DNA from 3 places in the Streptomyces sp. NPDC039465 genome. Region 2 is predicted to be linked to each of the others. Evidence: riboswitches for the same ligand, from Rfam matches in the RefSeq annotation. Region 2 holds a riboswitch; each other region holds the start of a gene.
The links. A riboswitch is a leader RNA that binds a small molecule or an ion and turns the genes downstream of it on or off. The one in region 2 is predicted to bind cobalamin.
Positions count from the first base shown of each region.

Region 1 (6,019 bases), on a different contig from region 2:
CGGGCCGGTCCGCAGCCCCTGGGGCGAGAGCACCGCCGCGTCGTCCGCCCAGCGCAACGCCAGATCCACGTCGTGCGTCGCCATCACCACCGTCGTCCCGGACGCCCGCAGCCGGGCCAGCGCCTCCAGCAGCCGCTCCTGCCCGTGCGGGTCGAGCCCGGCCGTCGGCTCGTCCATGATCAGCACCCGGGGCCGCATGGCGACGGCGCCCGCGATGGCGGCCCGCTTGCGCTGCCCGTATGACAGCAGATGCGTCGGCCGGTCCGCCAGCGCCACGATGTCCAGCGCCTCCAAGGCCTCGGCCACCCGGGCCCGTACCTCCTCCTCGGCCAGCCCCAGATTCATCGGCCCGAACGACACGTCCTGCTCGACCGAGGCCGCGAACAGCTGGTCGTCCGGGTCCTGCACGACCAGCTGCACGGTCGTCCGCAGCCGGGTAAGACCCTTGCGGTCGTACGACACATCCTCGCCGTCGAGCAGCAGCCGGCCCCGGCCCACCCGCAGCCCGCCGCTGAGCAGCCGCAGCAGCGTCGTCTTGCCGCTGCCGTTGCGGCCGAGCAGCGCCATCGCCCGGCCCCGCGGTACGGCGAAGGAGATCCCCTCCAGGACGGGCGGGCCGTCCTCATAGGCGAAACCCGCCCCGACCAGCTCAACAACAGGCGACTCAGGGCTCACGGCAGGGACCTTTCCAGTACGAGAGTGACGGCGACCAGACCCGCGAGGAGCGCCCCGGTCGCGGCGAGGAAACGGCGGGAGACGACGGCCTCGGGCACCAGCACCCGCAGCGTGCCGTCGTAGCCGCGCCCGGCGAGACCGCCCTGCAGCCGCTGGGCCCGGTCGAAGGCGCGGACGAACGCGGTCGCGCCGAGCCCGGCCAGCGAGCGCCAGGCCGCTGCCCGGGTGGTCAGCCCCAGCCGCGCGGCCTGCGCCTGCCGGATCCGGGCCATGGCGTCGAGGAGCAGAAAGCTGATCCGGTACATGACCAGGGCGACATCCACCACGGGCGCCGGAACCCCGGCCCGTACCAGCCGCGGCAGCACGTCGGAGACCGGTGTCGTGAAGGCGAACAGCAGCACCCCGAGCGACGCGGACGAGGTCCGCAGCAGCAGCTCGCCGGCCCGCACCGGCCCGTCGGGGGCCAGGGTGACGAACCCCTCCGCCCCGCCGACCTGGAAGAGCAGCGGCACCGCCCCCGTCACACAGAAACCCAGCGGGATCCGGAATGCCCGCCACAGCTGGCGCGGCGCGACCCCCGCCGGGCCAAGGAGAACCGCCAGCGTGACGGCCGCGACCAGCACGGCCCCCGGCCACGGCGGCAGACAGACCGCGCACAGGGTCAGTCCGAAGCCGAGCGCGGCCTTCTCGCACGGATGACGGCGGCGCCAGCGACTGCTGTGCGCCGCCGCGTCGATGGGCAGCACCGGCGGCTAGGGGAGCGGATGACCGGCGGCGGATCCGTCACGGGCACCGTCGCCGGTCCCGTGCGCCTCGGCCACCTCGTGGTGCTCGGCGGCCTTGGCCCGGGCCTCGCCCTGGCGGCGGCCCCTGCGCAGCCCGAAGTAGTACGCGAGGACTCCGGCGCCGATCGCCGCCTGGAGGGAGAACAGCGCCGACTCGATCTCGCCGGACGGCGGCTCGTACAGCGGGCTGAACCACGGCTCGTAGTCCGGCTCGATCTCCGTGATCGCCGCCTCGGCCTCGCCGTCGGCGCCGGCGAACGGCTCCTCCTTGTGGTCGCCGAGCCCCAGCACCAGCGGCAGGACGGCGAGCGCCGCCACGACGAGCAGCAGCAGTGTGTTGATCTTCGCGTTACGGCTCATCGGACCGCGGCCTCCGTCGTCGTGTCGCCCTTGCGCCCGCCCTGGAGCAGCACGCCGAGCCGGGTCAGTTCACCCTTGCTGGACTGGATCAGCAGCCGCATCACCAGGACGGTGAGCAGGCCCTCGCTGACCGCCAGCGGGATCTGGGTGACGGCGAAGATGGAACCGAACTTGGCCAGCGCGCCCAGGAAGCCGCTGCTCGGGTCGGGGAACGCCAGGGCGAGCTGGACGCTGGTGACGCAGTACGTCACCAGATCCGCGACGAACGCGCCGAAGAACACGCTCACCATCAGCGGCACGTCGAAGCGGCGCAGCAGCCAGTACACCCCGAAGCCGGCCCATGGCCCGGCGATCGCCATCGAGAAGACGTTGGCGCCCAGGGTGGTCAGACCGCCGTGCGCGAGCAGCAGCGCCTGGAAGAGCAGTGTGATCGTGCCAAGCACCGCCATGATCGGCGGCCGGAAGAGGATCGCGCCCAGACCCGTCCCGGTCGGATGCGAGCAACTGCCCGTCACCGACGGAATCTTCAGGGCGGAGAGCACGAAGGTGAAGGCGCCCGACGCGCCGAGCAGCAGAGTGGACTCGGGATTGGCCTTGACCTCGCGGGTCAGGGCACGTACGCCGTGGACGACGAAGGGAGCGGACGCGACGCCCCAGGCGGCCGCGTGCAACGGGGGCAGATACCCCTCGGCTATATGCATGGTTGGGAGACCCTCTCCAGCACCTCGTGGATGGACTGACGCGCCTTGGCCGGTCTCCTGGCTGACGGGTCCTGCCGCCCGGGCTCCGCCTTCCCGGACGCCGCGGTCTCCCGCGGCGGTCCAGTGGCTTCCTTGCGGAGGGAGCCGGACTTCCCGATCACAGTGGCGAGGGCCGCACCGGTACTTCACCGGTTTCCCGTTCACCAAGGCGGTGTGACACTAGTGCGTTGACCTGCTGCATCACAAGCCGCGCACGGATGCGTACGCATCATGACTTGCGGTACGCGTACGCCTCCCCGGCCGCCGCCTCTACCGCGTCCAGGTCCCCGCCGGCCGACGCCGTGACGACCGCCGCGACGGCGCCCTCCACGAACGGCGCGTCCACCAGCCGGGTCTCCTCGGGCAGTTCGTCCCCCTCGGCGAGCAGCGCCTTCACCGTCAGTACGGCGCTGCCCAGGTCGGCCAGGACCGCGACGCCCGCGCCCCGGTCGACCGCCCGCGCGGCCTCGGTGATCAGCTCCACGCTGGTGCCGAGCCCGCCGTCCGGCGCCCCGCCGGCCGGGGCGACGGGTGCGGTGGCGCCGCCCGCCGCCAGCCCCACGGCCAGCTCGGCGACGGCGGCCGCGACCTGCGCGCTGTGCGACACCAGCACGATCCCGACCGGTCCTACGGCGCTCACCGGGCCACCTCTTCCAGGGCCGCGACGAGCAGCGCCGACGAGGTCGCCCCCGGGTCCTGATGCCCCACACTGCGCTCGCCGAGATAACTGGCCCTGCCCTTGCGCGCCCGCAGCGGTACGGTAGCCAGCGCGCCCTCCTCGGCGGCCTCCCGCGCCGCCGTGAACGACTGGCCGAGCGCCGAGGCCGCCGGCTCCAGGGCGTCCAGCATCGTCTTGTCCCCGGCCACGGCGCCGCCGAGCTGGGCGACCGCGGCCACGCCCGTACGCAGCGCCTCGGCCAGCTGGTCGCGGCTGACCTCGGAGGCCTCACCCAGCGCCTTGCCGGTGCTCCGCAGCAGCGTCCCGTACAGCGGCCCGGACGCCCCGCCGACGGTCGAGATCAACTGCCGCCCCGCCAGGGTCAGTACGGCCCCGGGCGTGGCGGGCTCCTCCTTGTCGAGGGCGGCGGCGACGGCGGCGAAACCGCGCCGCATGTTGGTGCCGTGATCGGCGTCGCCGATGGCCGAGTCCAGTTCGGTGAGCCGGTCGGCCTCACGGTCGACGGCGGCCGCGGCGGTGGTCAGCCAGCGCCGGAAGAAGAGCGCGTCCAGAGCGGTCGGGTCGGACATGGCGGCCCTCACCGTCCCCAGCGCAGGGCGGGCGTCTTCACCGGCGCGTCCCACAGTCGCAGCAGCTCCTCGTCGGCCTGGCAGAGGGTGACGGAGCAGCCGGCCATGTCAAGCGAGGTCACATAGTTCCCCACGAGCGTTCGGGCGACCGACACCCCCCGCTCGCTGAGCACCCGCTGCACCTCCGCGTTGAACCCGTACAGCTCGAGCAGCGGTGTCGCGCCCATGCCGTTGACCAGGACCAGCACCGGGCCGCCGGGCCGCAGATCGTCCAGGACGGCGTCGACGGCGAGGTCCGCGATCTCCCGCGACGTCATCATGGCGCGCCGCTCACGCCCCGGCTCGCCATGGATCCCGATCCCCAACTCCAGCTCGCCGGGGGCGAGATCGAAGGTGGGGCTGCCCTTGGCCGGAGTGGTGCAGGCGCTCAGCGCCACCCCGAAACTCCGCGACCTCTCGTTCACCCGCCGCGCGACGCTTTCCACCAGCTCCAGAGGCTGCCCCTCCTCGGCCGCCGCGCCCGCGATCTTCTCCACGAACAGGGTGGCGCCGGTGCCCCGCCGTCCGGCGGTGTAGAGGCTGTCGGTCACCGCCACGTCGTCGTTGACGAGGACCTTGGCGATCTGGATGCCCTCGTCCTCGGCGAGCTCGGCGGCCATGTCGAAGTTGAGGACGTCCCCCGTGTAGTTCTTGACCACGAACAGCACCCCGGCCCCGCTGTCCACGGCGGCCGCGGCCCGCACCATCTGATCGGGCACCGGGGAGGTGAACACCTCCCCGGGGCAGGCGGCCGCCAGCATCCCGGGCCCCACGAACCCCGCGTGCAGCGGCTCATGCCCGGACCCGCCACCGGAGATGAGCGCGACCTTCCCGGCCATCGGCGCGTCCCGCCGCACCACGATCCGGTTCTCCACGTCGACGGTGAGCTCCGGATGCGCGGCGGCCATGCCGCGCAACGCGTCGGCGACGACGGTCTCAGGGACGTTGATCAGCATTCTCAACGGAATCTCCTCGCGGATCGGCCGCACGATCGACGGGGCGTCGGTCGTCCATCCCATCCTTCACACGCGTCGCGACGGATATTCCCTCCTCGCGCGCCAGGGGGCGCCGCTCAGCCGCTGTACTCCGTCAGGTCGATCGCGTGCACCAGCAGCGGGAAGCCGAACCGCGGGTCGACGGTCTCCCGCTCCAGCCGCATGCCCAGCTTGCGCATCACGTTCTCCGCGGCGTCGTGGCCGGCCCGGCAGATGCCGACCACCCGGTCGAGCCCGCGGTCCTGCAGGGCGAACTCCAGCGAGGCGTGTGCGGCCTCCGAGGCATAGCCCTGGCCCCAGAACGGGGTCCCGAGCCGGCAGCCGACCTCCACGGCCGGCAGCACCTCGGGCAGGAACTCAGGCACGGAAAGACCGGTGAAGCCGGCCAGCTCGCCCGAGCCCAGCAGCTCGACCGCGAACAACCCGAAGCCCTCGTCGTCCCACTCCTCCTCCCAGCGCTCGATCGCCTCCGCCGTCTGCTCCAGGTCGAGCACGGACCCGTCGCCGATCCAGCGCATCACGGCCGGATCGGCGTTGATCTCGGCCATGGCGATCACGTCCTCCTCGCGCCAGCGGCGCAGCAGGAGGCGGGGAGTGAAGATCTCGGTCATGCCTCCATCCTGTCACCGCGCGTCGGCCGCCCGAGAGGCGGCGTCACACCCCTCGGGTCCGGACGCGGGCCGCCCGGCCTACGAGGTGCCCGCCGTGCGCAGCACCGTGCCCCGGCGCTCGTACTCCATCAGAGCCTCGACGGACGTCGCCGCCTGGGAGCCGAGCTCCCGTTCCAGGAGCCACAGCGCCCCGTCGATGCCGGAGCTGACCCCGCCCGCGCACACGAGGTTTCCGTCGTCCACCACGCGGACGGTACGCACGTCCGCGCCCTCGTCCTTCAGGTACTGCTGGGCGCGGTGGTGGGTGGTGCAGGGGCGGTCGCCGATCACGCCGGCCGCGTGCAGGACGATCACTCCGGTGCACACCCCGAGCAGGGTCAGCGACGGCCGTTCGGCGCGCCGCAGCCCGCGGGTGAGGACGCCCTTGGCGATCTCGGACCAGACTCCCGGCCCCTGCCGGTTCCGGAAGCCGCCGCCGGGGACGACGATCACGTCCGCCGCCCGCGGATCCCAGGAGCCCGGGACCGCGATGTCGGTGCCGAAGCTCGCCGTGACCCGGCCCGGCC
Region 1 covers NZ_JBVKAP010000009.1:23,625-29,643, reverse strand. Annotated here, with positions in the region: gene ACZ7LT_RS26935 (energy-coupling factor ABC transporter ATP-binding protein) at 1-675, opposite strand, end outside; gene cbiQ (cobalt ECF transporter T component CbiQ) at 672-1,421, opposite strand; gene ACZ7LT_RS26925 (energy-coupling factor ABC transporter substrate-binding protein) at 1,428-1,820, opposite strand; gene ACZ7LT_RS26920 (energy-coupling factor ABC transporter permease) at 1,817-2,521, opposite strand; cobalamin riboswitch at 2,552-2,744, opposite strand; gene ACZ7LT_RS26915 (PTS-dependent dihydroxyacetone kinase phosphotransferase subunit DhaM) at 2,790-3,200, opposite strand; gene dhaL (dihydroxyacetone kinase subunit DhaL) at 3,197-3,808, opposite strand; gene dhaK (dihydroxyacetone kinase subunit DhaK) at 3,817-4,809, opposite strand; gene ACZ7LT_RS26900 (GNAT family N-acetyltransferase) at 4,920-5,453, opposite strand; gene ACZ7LT_RS26895 (DJ-1/PfpI family protein) at 5,532-6,019, opposite strand, start outside.
Region 1: another riboswitch for cobalamin. It lies ahead of ACZ7LT_RS26920 (energy-coupling factor ABC transporter permease); the one in region 2 lies ahead of ACZ7LT_RS00350 (cobalamin biosynthesis protein).

Region 2 (6,019 bases):
GCGGCCGGGGAGCGTGCTCGCGGTGAGCCAGACGTGGCACATCCATTCGAGCTGGGCCGTGCGGTCGTAGGCCTGGGCGAGGGTGTCGCCGTAGGTGAGGGTGCCGTGGTTGCGCAGGAGGCAGCCGGTGCGGCCGTCGAGGGCGTCGAGCACGTGGCCGGCGAGCTCCTCGGTGCCGTAGAGGGCGTACGGGGCGACGCGGACGGGGCCGCCGAGGGCGCCGGTCATGTAGTGCACGGCGGGGAGCTCGGGGACGAGGGTGGAGACGGCGGTGGCGTGGACGGCGTGGGTGTGGACGACGGCGGCGGCGGAGGTGTTCCGGTAGACGGCCAGGTGCATGGGCAGCTCGCTGGTGGGCGGGAGCGTGCCGCGCACGGGCCGCCCGTCGAGGCCGACGGCGAGGAGGTCCTCGTCGGCGAGACGGTCGTAGGGCACCGCGCTCGGGGTCACCAGGACGAGGTCCCCGACGCGGACGGAGACATTGCCCGACGTGCCGACGACGAGTCCGTCGGTGACGGTCCTGCGGGCCGTGGCCACGAGCTCCCGCCAGGCCTCTTCGAGAGTCTGTTCCATGGGGTCCATGGGGTGATCGTGCCAGCCGGGGGGTGCGGCCGCGGCAACGTGATCAGTATCTCTTCCGGGGTGCGGGGCAGACCGGCCGAAGAGACCCGCAAGAGCCCGAAAGCCGCGTCCTGCCCCGAAACCACGGGCCGGAGGGCCGCTTCGAACGGGAAGCGGAGGGACATGCACCCGAATGGGGACACCACCACAACCCTCCCAGTTCACCTTCCGTTCACTCAGGTTGCCTACGTTCATCCAGCCACTGACGTCAAACGATTGCCTGGGTAAATGGAACACATCACGCTGCTGCTCGCGATTGTGGTCGTGACAGCTCTCGTGTTCGATTTCACGAACGGTTTCCACGACACCGCCAACGCGATGGCGACGACCATCTCGACCGGTGCCCTCAAGCCCAAGACGGCGGTGGCCATGTCCGCCGTGCTCAACCTGGTCGGCGCGTTCCTGTCGGTGGAGGTTGCCAAGACGATCTCCAAGGGGCTCGTCAACGAGGAGGGCATCCAGCCCGAAGTCATCCTCGCCGCGCTCGTCGGCGCGATCCTCTGGAACCTGGTGACCTGGCTGGTCGGTCTGCCGTCCAGCTCCTCCCACGCCCTGATGGGCGGCCTCATCGGCGCGACCATCGCCGCGATCGGCGTCAGTGGCGTCAACGGCGGGATCGTCGTGACCAAGGTGCTCATCCCGGCGATCGCCGCGCCGCTGGTCGCCGGCCTGGCCGCGATGTTCGCCGCCCGCCTGACCTACCGCCTCGACAAGAACGCGGACCGCAAGACGACCGAGAAGGGCTACCGGGCCGGTCAGATCGCGTCCGCCGGTCTCGTCTCCCTCGCCCACGGCACGAACGACGCCCAGAAGACCATGGGCATCATCACCCTCGCCCTGGTCGCCGGCGGCGTCCTCGTCCCCGGCTCCAACCCGCCCGTCTGGGTCATCGTCTCCGCCGGTGTGGCGATCGCGCTCGGCACCTACCTCGGCGGCTGGCGCATCATCCGCACGATGGGCAAGGGCCTCACGGACCTCCAGCCGCAGCAGGGCTTCGCCGCCCAGACCAGCGCGGCCACCGTCATCCTGGCCTCCTCCAGCCTGGGCTTCTCCCTGTCGACCACGCACTCCTGCTCCGGCGCCGTCATGGGCGCGGGTCTGGGCCGCAAGGGCGGTGTCGTCCGCTGGTCGACCGCCACCCGGATGTTCGTCGCCTGGGGCCTGACCCTTCCGGCCGCGGGCCTGGTCGGGGCCGGAGCCGAGTACGTCGCCAGCCAGGGCGAGTGGGGCGTCTACGCCGTCGCGGCCTTCCTGGTCGCCTCCTGCGTCGCCATCTGGCTCGTCTCCCGCCGCCAGGTGGTCGACCACACCAACGTCAACGACGTCAGCCCCGACGCCGAGCCCGCGGGTGTCGTGACCACCGCCATCGCGGCTGTCACCCCGCCGCCGGCCGGCTCTGTCGCCGCCGTCGCGGACGAGGACCTGAAGACCACCATCCCCACGCCGGCCCCCACGGACCCGGCCGCTCCCACGGCCCCCGCCGCCGCGCTGTAAGGAACGAACCACATGAAGATCGACTGGGCAGCTCTCGGCTCCGTCTTCGGAGTCAGCCTCGTGGCGACCGTCGCCCTCGTGGGCCTGTTCACCCTCGGCATCGTCGGCCTCTCCAAGCAGGAGTCGGCCGCCGCCCAGGGAGGCTCCGCCACCCTGGCCCGTACCGGCGCCTACGCCTGCTTCGCGCTCTGCGCGGCGGCCGTGGCGTACGGCATCTATCTGATCGTCGTCTGACCACGGCGCTCCACGGCATACGGAAGGGCGGGCCGCACCACAAGGTGCGGCCCGCCCTTCCGTATGCGCAGGTCAAGGGTGAGTTGACGGGCCTTCGGGCAGCGTGGTGGACTGCCGGGGCCATTACGGCGGCAGTAGAGGAAGTCCGGTGCGAATCCGGCGCGGTCCCGCCACTGTGACCGGGGAGCTGATCCCCGGGAGCCAGGAACTCTCACCGCCGGTCACGTCGAGCCAGGGCGCGGACCCTGAGTGAGGACATTGCGCCATGCCTGGCCGCAGCAGAGCGACCGCTGTCTACGCGTACGGGGCCACCGCAGGCCTGGTGGCCGATCTCGTCCTGGGGGACCCCCGCCGGGGCCATCCCGTCGCCGCCTTCGGCCGGGCCGCCGGAGCCGTCGAGCGCGCGCTCTGGCGCGACCATCGCGGCTGGGGCGCACTGCACACCGCCGTCTGCGCCGGAGGAGCCGCCGCCGCGGGCGCGCTCGCGGCCCGCGCCGTACGCGGCCACGGCGCCGCGTCCGTCGCCCTGACCGCGGCCTGCGTCTGGTCCGTCGTGGGCGGTACGTCCCTGGGCCGCGAGGCCCGCGCCATCGGCGGGGCGCTCGCCGCCGCGGACCTGGAGGTCGCCCGGGAGCGGCTGCCGCATCTGTGCGGCCGGGACCCGCAGGCCCTGGACGGTCCCGGGATCGCCCGCGCGGTGGTGGAGTCCGTCGCCGAGAACACCTCCGACGCCGTCGTGGGCGCGCTGGTGTGGGGCGCGGTGGCCGGGGTGCCCGGTCTGGTCGGGTTCCGGGCCGTGAACACCCTGGACGCCATGGTGGGCCACAAGTCGCCGCGCCACCGCCGCTTCGGCTGGGCCTCGGCCCGCCTCGACGACCTCGCCGGCTGGCCCGGAGCCCGGCTCACCGCCGCCCTGGCCACGGCCGCCGGCGGCGACCCGCGCGGCGCGCTGCGGGCCTGGCGGGCCGACGCGGACCGGCACCCGAGCCCCAACGCCGGCCCGGTGGAGGCCTCGTTCGCGGGCGCCCTCGGCGTACGGCTCGGCGGCACCCTCTCGTACGGCGGCCGGGTCGAGCACCGGCCCGTCCTCAACGGCGACGGCCGGGACGTCGAGGTGGCGGACATCGAACGCGCGGTGCGGCTGTCGCGCCGGGTGAGCGCGCTGGCCCTGGCCGCGTGCGTGGGCGGGCGGCTGGCCGTGACGGCCATGAAGCGGAGGCGTACATGAGGGGCGGGAGCGGGGGCGGCCTCGGCGGCGGGCTGATGGTCGCCGGGACCACGTCGGACGCGGGCAAGAGCGTCGTGACCGCCGGCATCTGCCGCTGGCTGGTCCGCAAGGGCGTCAAGGTCGCGCCGTTCAAGGGGCAGAACATGTCCCTGAACTCCTTCGTCACCCGTGAGGGCGCGGAGATCGGCCGGGCGCAGGCCATGCAGGCGCAGGCCGCGCGCGTGGAGCCGACGGCGCTGATGAACCCGGTCCTGCTGAAGCCCGGCAGCGACCGCTCCAGCCAGGTGGTGCTCATGGGCAAGCCGGTCGGCGAGATGAGCGCCCGCGGCTACCACGGCGGACGGCAGCGCGAGCTGTACGAGCCGGTGGTGGCGTGCCTGGAGGAGCTGCGGGGCACGTATGACGCCGTGATCTGCGAGGGGGCCGGAAGTCCGGCGGAGATCAATCTACGCCGCACCGACATCGTGAACATGGGCATCGCGCGCGCCGCGCGCTTCCCCGTCGTGGTGGTCGGGGACATCGACCGCGGCGGGGTGTTCGCCCAGTTCTTCGGTACGACGGCGCTGCTCGCGCCCGAGGACCAGGAGCTGGTCGCCGGCTATCTCGTGAACAAGTTCCGGGGCGATGTGACGCTCCTGACGCCGGGGCTCGACATGCTGAAGGGGCTCACGGGACGGCCGACGTTCGGGGTCCTGCCGTACGCCCACGGGCTCGGCATCGACGAGGAGGACGGGCTGCGGGTGCCCCTGCGGGGCGCGGTCCGCGAGTCGGTGGTGGCGCCGCCGGTCGGTGCGGACGTGCTGCGGGTCGCCGTGTGCGCGGTCCCCCTGATGTCCAACTTCACCGACGTGGACGCGCTCGCCGCGGAGCCCGGTGTGGTGGTGCGGTTCGTGGACCGGGCCGAGGAGCTCGTCGACGCGGACCTGGTCGTCGTCCCCGGCACCCGCGGGACGGTGAAGGCGCTGGCCTGGCTGCGCGAGCGCGGCCTCGCCGACGCGATCGGGCGCCGGGCGGCCGAGGGCCGGCCGGTGCTGGGCATCTGCGGCGGCTTCCAGGCCCTGGCGGAGCGGATCGTGGACGACGTCGAGTCCCGGGCCGGTGAGGTCGAGGGGCTCGGGCTGCTGCCCGTGGACGTACGGTTCGCCCGCGAGAAGACCCTCGCCCGGCCGGTGGGCGAGGCGCTCGGGGAGCGGGTCGAGGGGTACGAGATCCACCACGGCGTCGCCGACGTGCGCGGTGGCGAGCCGTTCCTGGACGGCTGCCGGGTGGGCGCGGTGTGGGGCACGCACTGGCACGGGTCGCTGGAGAGCGACGGCTTCCGGCGGGCGTTCCTGCGGGAGGTCGCGGCCGCGGCGGGCCGCCGTTTCGTACCCGCGCCGGACACGTCCTTCGGCGCGCTGCGCGAGGAGCAGCTGGACCGCCTCGGCGACCTGATCGAGGAACACGCCGACACGGACGCGCTGCTGCGGCTGATCGAGCAGGGCCCGTCGGCGGGACTGCCGTTCGTGCCGCCGGGGGCGCCGTGAACGGCCCGGGCAGAACCCCCGCATGCGCGGGGAGCACACCAGAACTTCGCCCACAGCCGGGCTGACCGCGGGACCATCCCCGCGTGCGCGGGGAACACCGCACCATGATGACCCGACACGGCCGCACAGACATCGTCACTCGCAGCAGTTCCCTCGAAAGGGGTATCGATTCAATGGCCTCGGTTCCCTATCCGTTCACGGCTGTCGTCGGCATGGACGACATGCGGCTGAGCCTGCTGCTCAACGCCGTCTCACCAGGCATCGGCGGCGTGCTCGTCCGGGGTGAGAAGGGCACGGCCAAGTCGACGATCGTGCGCGGCTTGACGGCGCTGTTGCCCGCCATGGACGTCGTCGAGGGCTGCCGCTTCTCGTGCGTGCCCGAGACCCCCGACCCGCAGTGTCCTGACGGGCCGCACGAGCCCGCGCCGGGCGTCACGCGTGCGACGCGGCTCGTCGAGCTGCCCGTCGGGGCGTCCGAGGACCGGCTCGTCGGGGCGCTGGACATCGAGCGGGCCCTCGCCGAAGGCGTGAAGGCCTTCGAGCCGGGGCTGCTCGCGCAGGCCCACCGCGGCATCCTCTACGTCGACGAGGTCAATCTCCTCCACGACCACCTCGTGGACCTTCTCCTGGACGCAGCCGCCATGGGCGCCTCCCACGTCGAGCGCGAGGGCGTCTCCGTACGGCATGCCGCGCGCTTCCTGCTCGTCGGGACCATGAATCCCGAGGAGGGCGAGCTCAGGCCCCAGCTTCTCGACCGGTTCGGCCTGACCGTGGAGGTCGCCGCCTCCCGCGAGCCCGAGCAGCGGGTCGAGGTCGTGCGGCGGCGGCTGGCGTTCGAGGACGACCCGGCCGCCTTCGCCGCCCGCTGGGCGGACGAGGAGGTCGCGCTGCGGGAGCGGATCGTCGCCGCGCGCGC
Region 2 covers NZ_JBVKAP010000001.1:62,833-68,851, forward strand. Annotated here, with positions in the region: gene ACZ7LT_RS00335 (class II aldolase/adducin family protein) at 1-582, opposite strand, end outside; gene ACZ7LT_RS00340 (inorganic phosphate transporter) at 850-2,115, shown strand; gene ACZ7LT_RS00345 (hypothetical protein) at 2,128-2,349, shown strand; cobalamin riboswitch at 2,440-2,579, shown strand; gene ACZ7LT_RS00350 (cobalamin biosynthesis protein) at 2,615-3,577, shown strand; gene ACZ7LT_RS00355 (cobyric acid synthase) at 3,574-5,103, shown strand; gene ACZ7LT_RS00360 (putative cobaltochelatase) at 5,277-6,019, shown strand, end outside.

Region 3 (6,019 bases), on a different contig from region 2:
CGCGCCCGCAGCGCCTCCCACCGCTCCGGCCAGGCCTTCTCCACGCCGTAGTGGTCGGGGTGCAGCACGCCCTGGGCGGTACGGGTCTCGGCCCAGGCCGGGACCGGGCCGTTGCGCTCGGCGAGGTCGGCCGAGGCCTCGTACGCCGCCAGCATGATCCGCTCGGCGATCTTCGTGGACAGCGCCTTCGCCTCGGCGGAGTCGAAGGGCAGCCGCAGCTTGAAGAAGACGTCCTGGAGGCCCATCGCGCCCAGGCCCACCGGGCGCCACTTGGCGTTGGACCGGCCCGCCTGCTCGGTCGGGTAGAAGTTGATGTCCACGACCCGGTCGAGGAACGTCACGGCCGTACGGACCGTCTCGTCCAGGCGCTCCCAGTCCAGCTCGCCCGTCCCGGGGAGCACGAACGCGCCGAGGTTGACCGAGCCGAGGTTGCAGACCGCGGTCTCGTCGTCGTTGGTGACCTCGATGATCTCGGTGCAGAGGTTCGAGGAGTGCACCACCGTGCCGGGCAGGGCCGTCTGGTTCGCGGTCCGGTTGGAGGCGTCCTTGAACGTCATCCAGCCCTGGCCGGTCTGCGCGAGCGTACGCATCATGCGGCCGTACAGGTCGCGGGCCGGCATGGTCTTCTTGGCCAGGCCCGCCGCCTCGGCCTTGAGGTAGGCGGCGTCGAACTCCTCGCCGTACAGGTCCACCAGCTCCGGCACGTCCGCCGGGGAGAACAGCGACCACTCGCCGTCCGCGTCGACCCGGCGCATGAACTCGTCCGGGATCCAGTGCGCGAGGTTCAGGTTGTGCGTACGCCGGGCGTCCTCACCGGTGTTGTCGCGCAGCTCCAGGAACTCCTCGATGTCCGCGTGCCAGGTCTCCAGGTAGACCGCGGCCGCGCCCTTGCGGCGGCCGCCCTGGTTCACCGCGGCGACGGAGGCGTCCAGCGTCTTCAGGAACGGCACGATGCCGTTGGAATGGCCGTTGGTGCCGCGGATCAGCGAACCGCGGGCGCGGATACGGGAGTACGAGAGGCCGATGCCGCCCGCGTGCTTCGACAGCCGCGCGACCTGGTGGTAGCGGTCGTAGATCGAGTCCAGCTCGTCCAGCGGCGAGTCCAGCAGATAGCAGGAGGACATCTGCGGGTGGCGGGTGCCGGAGTTGAAGAGCGTGGGGGAGGAGGGCAGGTAGTCCAGCCGGCTCATCAGCCGGTACAGCGAGGCGACCTCGTCCAGGGCGAGCTCGGAGTCGTCCTCGGCGAGACCGGCGGCCACGCGCAGCATGAAGTGCTGCGGGGTCTCGATCACCTTGCGGGTCAGGGGGTGGCGCAGCAGATAGCGCGAGTAGAGCGTGCGCAGACCGAAGTAGCCGAAGCGGTCGTCCGCGTCGAGGTCGATCAGCGCGTCCATACGGGCCGCGTGCAGCGCCACGAAGTCGGCCGTACGGTCCGCGATCAGGCCCTCCCGGTGGCCGACCGCGACCGACGCGGAGAACGACACGGCGCCCTGGCCGGCCGCCTCGTCGGCGATGGCGCGGGTGAGCAGCCGGGCGGCGAGCCGGGAGTAGGCGGGGTCCTCGGAGATCAGCCCGGCGGCCGCCTCGGTGGCCAGCTCCCGCAGCTCCGCCTCGTCCGAACCGGCGTGCCGGCCGCGCAGCGCGGCGGCCGCCACCCGTCCCGGGTCGGTCTCGGGCAGATCGGCGGTGAGGTCGGTCAGGGTCCGCAGGAGTACGGTCCCGGGTCCGTCGTTCTCAATCGCTGAGGCCGGATCGGCGGGCGCGATGGTCACTGTGGGGGCTCTCCCTCGCTCGGCTCGGGGCCGGCGGCAGGAGTCGGGGCGCACGGGCACACACCGGTGACGGCGGATGCGCGGCGTCCACCGGCCCATTCCGCGAGGCCCGGACGTCTTCGGCACCCGGAACGGACGGACCGGGCGCGCTGTCGGCAGGTCCTCGGACTCATCGGGTGCACACGTACACCAAACACACCGTTGCGGGACAGTTCCGGATTTCCACCGGATTCCCCTGCGACGACAGCGAGCATGAGCATACATGTGGGGGGCGCCGGATGCGGCACCCCCCACATGTTGTGTGTCGTGTATCCGGACTCCCCGTCAGAGCTCCAACCCGTAGGTGAGCAGCCGGAGACCGGGAATCGGCTCCCAGTCCCGCTCAGGAGTCCGTACGAACCCCATCCGCTCGTAGATCCGGTGGGCCGACCCCATCGACGGCTGGGTCGACAGCATCAGCCGTACGCACCCCTCCGTGGCCCGCGCCCGCTCCACACAGGCCCGTACGAGCGCCTCGCCCGCTCCCTGTCCGCGCGCCTCCTTGGAGACCGCCAGCATCCGGAACTCGGCCTCGTCCGCCCGGGCGACGTCGGCCCACGGCCGCGCCCCTGAGGCGACGAAGGTCACGCCACCGAGGAGGCACCCCCGGGGGTCCACGGCGACCAGCACCTCCGCCTCGGCGGCCCGGCGGGCCACGTCCCGCAGGACGCCCAGGTAGTCGTCGTCCTCGTTGAGATCGAGGTGGCCGTCGTCCAGATAGGCCTGTGCGGTGAGTTCGCCGAGGGCCTCGTACTCGGCCGGCAGTGCCGTACGAATGGCTATCTCCATGGCGTGAGTGTGACCCGGCCGGGCCGCCGGCGCCCACCGAATCGCCGCGCACACGCGACGAGGGCCGCCGGGCGCTCCGCGAAGGAACACCCGACGGCCCTCGGGAGGCCGGGAGGTCAGTGCGCCGAGCCGGCCGTCGCCGGAGGCAGCTCCGTCTTGACGCCCGGGTCGCCCGCGTCCGCGGTGTAGTCGGACGGGGAGGTCTCGTCGACGCCCTCGGGCGCCTTGGCCGCCCGCAGCACGAAGGTGAGCACGACCGTCACGACGACATTCAGGACGAACGCGGTCAGACCGATGTAGCCGATCTCGCCGATGCCGGGGATCTCGGCCGACGAGCCGCCGAAGTGCTTCTGCGTCGGACTCGCGACCCCGTACGCCGCCGCGGTGCCGTAGACCATGCCGACCGCCCAGCCGGCCAGCAGCGCCCAGCGGTGGAACCAGCGGGTGAACAGGCCGCCCACCAGCGCCGGGAAGGTCTGGAGGATCCAGATGCCGCCGAGGAGCTGGAAGTTGATGGCGACGGTCTTGTCCATGGTGAGGACGAAGGCCAGCGCGCCCACCTTCACCAGCAGCGACACCAGCTTGGAGACCTTGGTCTCCTGCGCCGGCGTGGCGTCCGGCTTCAGGAAGTCCTTGTAGATGTTGCGGGTGAAGAGGTTCGCGGCCGCGATCGACATGATCGCCGCCGGGACCAGCGCGCCGATGCCGATGGCGGCGAAGGCGATGCCCGTGAACCAGTCCGGGAACATGTTCTCGAACAGCTGCGGGATGGCCAGCTGACCGTTCTTCACCTTCACACCCGCGGCGATCGCCATGAAGCCGAGCAGCGCCAGCAGGCCCAGCATCAGCGAGTAGAGCGGCAGGATCGTGGTGTTGCGGCGGATGACTTCACGGCTGCGCGAGGAGAGCGTCGCCGTGATCGAGTGCGGGTACATGAAGAGCGCGAGCGCGGAGCCCAGCGCGAGGGTGGCGTACCCCCACTGGCCCATCTCCCCGGGCACGAGCGCCCCGCGCGGCTTGTCGGTCGCGGGGTTGATCTGCGCGTACGCCTCACCGGCCTTGGCGAAGATCTCGTCGAAGCCGCCGAGCTTGATCGGGATGTAGATGATCGCCACCGCGATGACGATGTAGATCAGCGTGTCCTTGACGAAGGCGATCAGCGCGGGGGCCCGCAGGCCGGAGGAGTAGGTGTAGGCCGCGAGCACACCGAAGGCGATCAGCAGCGGCAGGTCCTTGATGAACCAGTGGGTGGTCTCGCCGCCGCCCACGCCCATCACGTCCAGGACGGCCTGGATGCCGACGAGCTGGAGGGCGATGTACGGCATGGTGGCGAGCAGGCCGGTGACGGCGACCGCCAGCGACAGGCCCTTGGAGCCGAAGCGGCCCCGGACGAAGTCGGAGGTGGTGACGTACCCGTGCTTGTGCGACACCGACCAGAGCCGGGGCAGGAAGGTGAAGATCAGCGGGTACACCAGGATCGTGTACGGGACGGCGAAGAAGCCCGCCGCGCCCGCCGCGTAGATCGCCGCCGGGACGGCGACGAAGGTGTACGCGGTGTAGAGGTCGCCGCCGAGCAGGAACCAGGTCACCCAGGTGCCGAACGAGCGGCCGCCGAGGCCCCATTCGTCGAGGCTGTTCTCGTTCTCCGCCCGGCGCCAGCGCGAGGCGAGGAATCCCATGACCGTGACGGCCAGGAAGAAGAAGATGAAGACGGCGAGTGCGACGCCGTTCACGCCGTCCTTCACTTCGACGCACCTTCCTTGCGGGCGCGCTGGTCACGCTGCCACAGCTTGTACGCGACCATCGTCAAAGCGGTCGAGATCAGGACCCAGGCCATCTGGTACCAGTAGAAGAACGGCATGCCGATGAAGGCCGGCTCGGTCTTCGCGTACGAGCTCACCCAGAGCATGGCCACGAACGGTGCGATGAGGCACAGCGCCACCACGACGCGCAAAGGCGTGATGGTCGGCGGTTTTCCTTGCGTCTCTTCCGACATACGGCGATACCGTCCCCTCCGCTGATCACCTGCGTAATGCGCAGGAAATCTAGGGGACTGTTTCGGTCTATGGAACCCCCGTCCGAATAACGGACGAGTGTCGATCTGACCGCCGGCCCTGGACATACCGGTGCCCCGGCACTCCTCACGGATGTGCCGGGGCACCGGTTCACCGAATTACCAGGCTTTTCTCAGCCGTTCGGGCCAGTCCTTCGGGTCAGCCGTTCGGCCGCTGCAGGCGGGCGACGAACTTGTAGCGGTCGCCGCGGTAGACGGAGCGCACCCACTCCACCGGCTCGCCGTTCTCGTCCCGCGAGTGCCGGGAGAGCATCAGCATCGGCAGGCCGACGTCCGTGCCGAGCAGGCCCGCCTCGCGCGGGGTGGCGAGCGAGGTCTCGATCGTCTCCTCGGCCTCGGCGAGGTGGACGTCGTACACCTCCGCCAGCGCCGTGTAGAGAGAGGTGTACTTCACCAGCGACCGGCGCAGGGCCGGGAAGCGCTTGGCGGACAGATGGGTCGTCTCGATGGCCATCGGTTCGCCGCTGGCCAGCCGCAGCCGCTCGATCCGCAGCACCCGCCCGCCCGCGCTGATGTCGAGCAGCCCGGCGAGCGTGTCGTCGGCCGTGACGTACCCGATGTCCAGCAACTGGGAGGTCGGCTCCAGGCCCTGGGCGCGCATGTCCTCGGTGTACGAGGTGAGCTGGAGCGCCTGGGAGACCTTCGGCTTGGCGACGAACGTGCCCTTGCCCTGGATGCGCTCCAGGCGGCCCTCGACGACCAGCTCCTGGAGGGCCTGGCGCACGGTGGTGCGCGAGGTGTCGAACTCGGCCGCGAGGGTGCGCTCCGGCGGCACCGGGGTGCCGGGCGGAAGCGTCTCCGTCATGTCGAGCAAATGCCTCTTGAGCCGGTAGTACTTGGGCACGCGCGCGGTACGGGTGGTGGCCCCGCCCTCGTTCTCCGTACTGCCCCCGTCCGTGGCCATGGCCTGCCTTCCCGACTCCTGTGCTGTTGCCGTCACCGGCTCCTCCGTCTGCTGCGGCTCACATGGTGGCACGGACCGGTCACGGGTCGTCGCCCCTCCTCAGGTGTCGGTCCGATAACGGACCCGACTGCCCTTCTTATACACCCTTGACACCCCTAAAGGTCTAGGCCAAGCTCCCGGTACTGGTCTAAACCATTAAAGGCCAGGTCCCAGCCCCAACGAGCATGACGAGGCGTATGACTTCGCGCGGTGGGCAGGGGTTGCAGGCATCCCTGAGGAGGGTGGCGTGAAGCGCAAGCTCATCGCGGCGATCGGCGTCGCGGGCATGATGGTCGGCATTGCCGCGTGCGGCTCCGAGGACGGCAAGGGCGGGACGGACGCGTCGGGCAACAAGACCCTGACCGTCTGGGTGATGGACGGCTCGGCCCCGGACGCGTGGAT
Region 3 covers NZ_JBVKAP010000006.1:343,834-349,852, reverse strand. Annotated here, with positions in the region: gene ACZ7LT_RS21970 (ribonucleoside-diphosphate reductase subunit alpha) at 1-1,772, opposite strand, end outside; cobalamin riboswitch at 1,910-2,032, opposite strand; gene ACZ7LT_RS21965 (GNAT family N-acetyltransferase) at 2,097-2,600, opposite strand; gene mctP (monocarboxylate uptake permease MctP) at 2,717-4,345, opposite strand; gene ACZ7LT_RS21955 (DUF3311 domain-containing protein) at 4,342-4,596, opposite strand; gene ACZ7LT_RS21950 (GntR family transcriptional regulator) at 4,814-5,578, opposite strand; gene ACZ7LT_RS21945 (extracellular solute-binding protein) at 5,865-6,019, shown strand, end outside.
Region 3: another riboswitch for cobalamin. It lies ahead of ACZ7LT_RS21970 (ribonucleoside-diphosphate reductase subunit alpha); the one in region 2 lies ahead of ACZ7LT_RS00350 (cobalamin biosynthesis protein).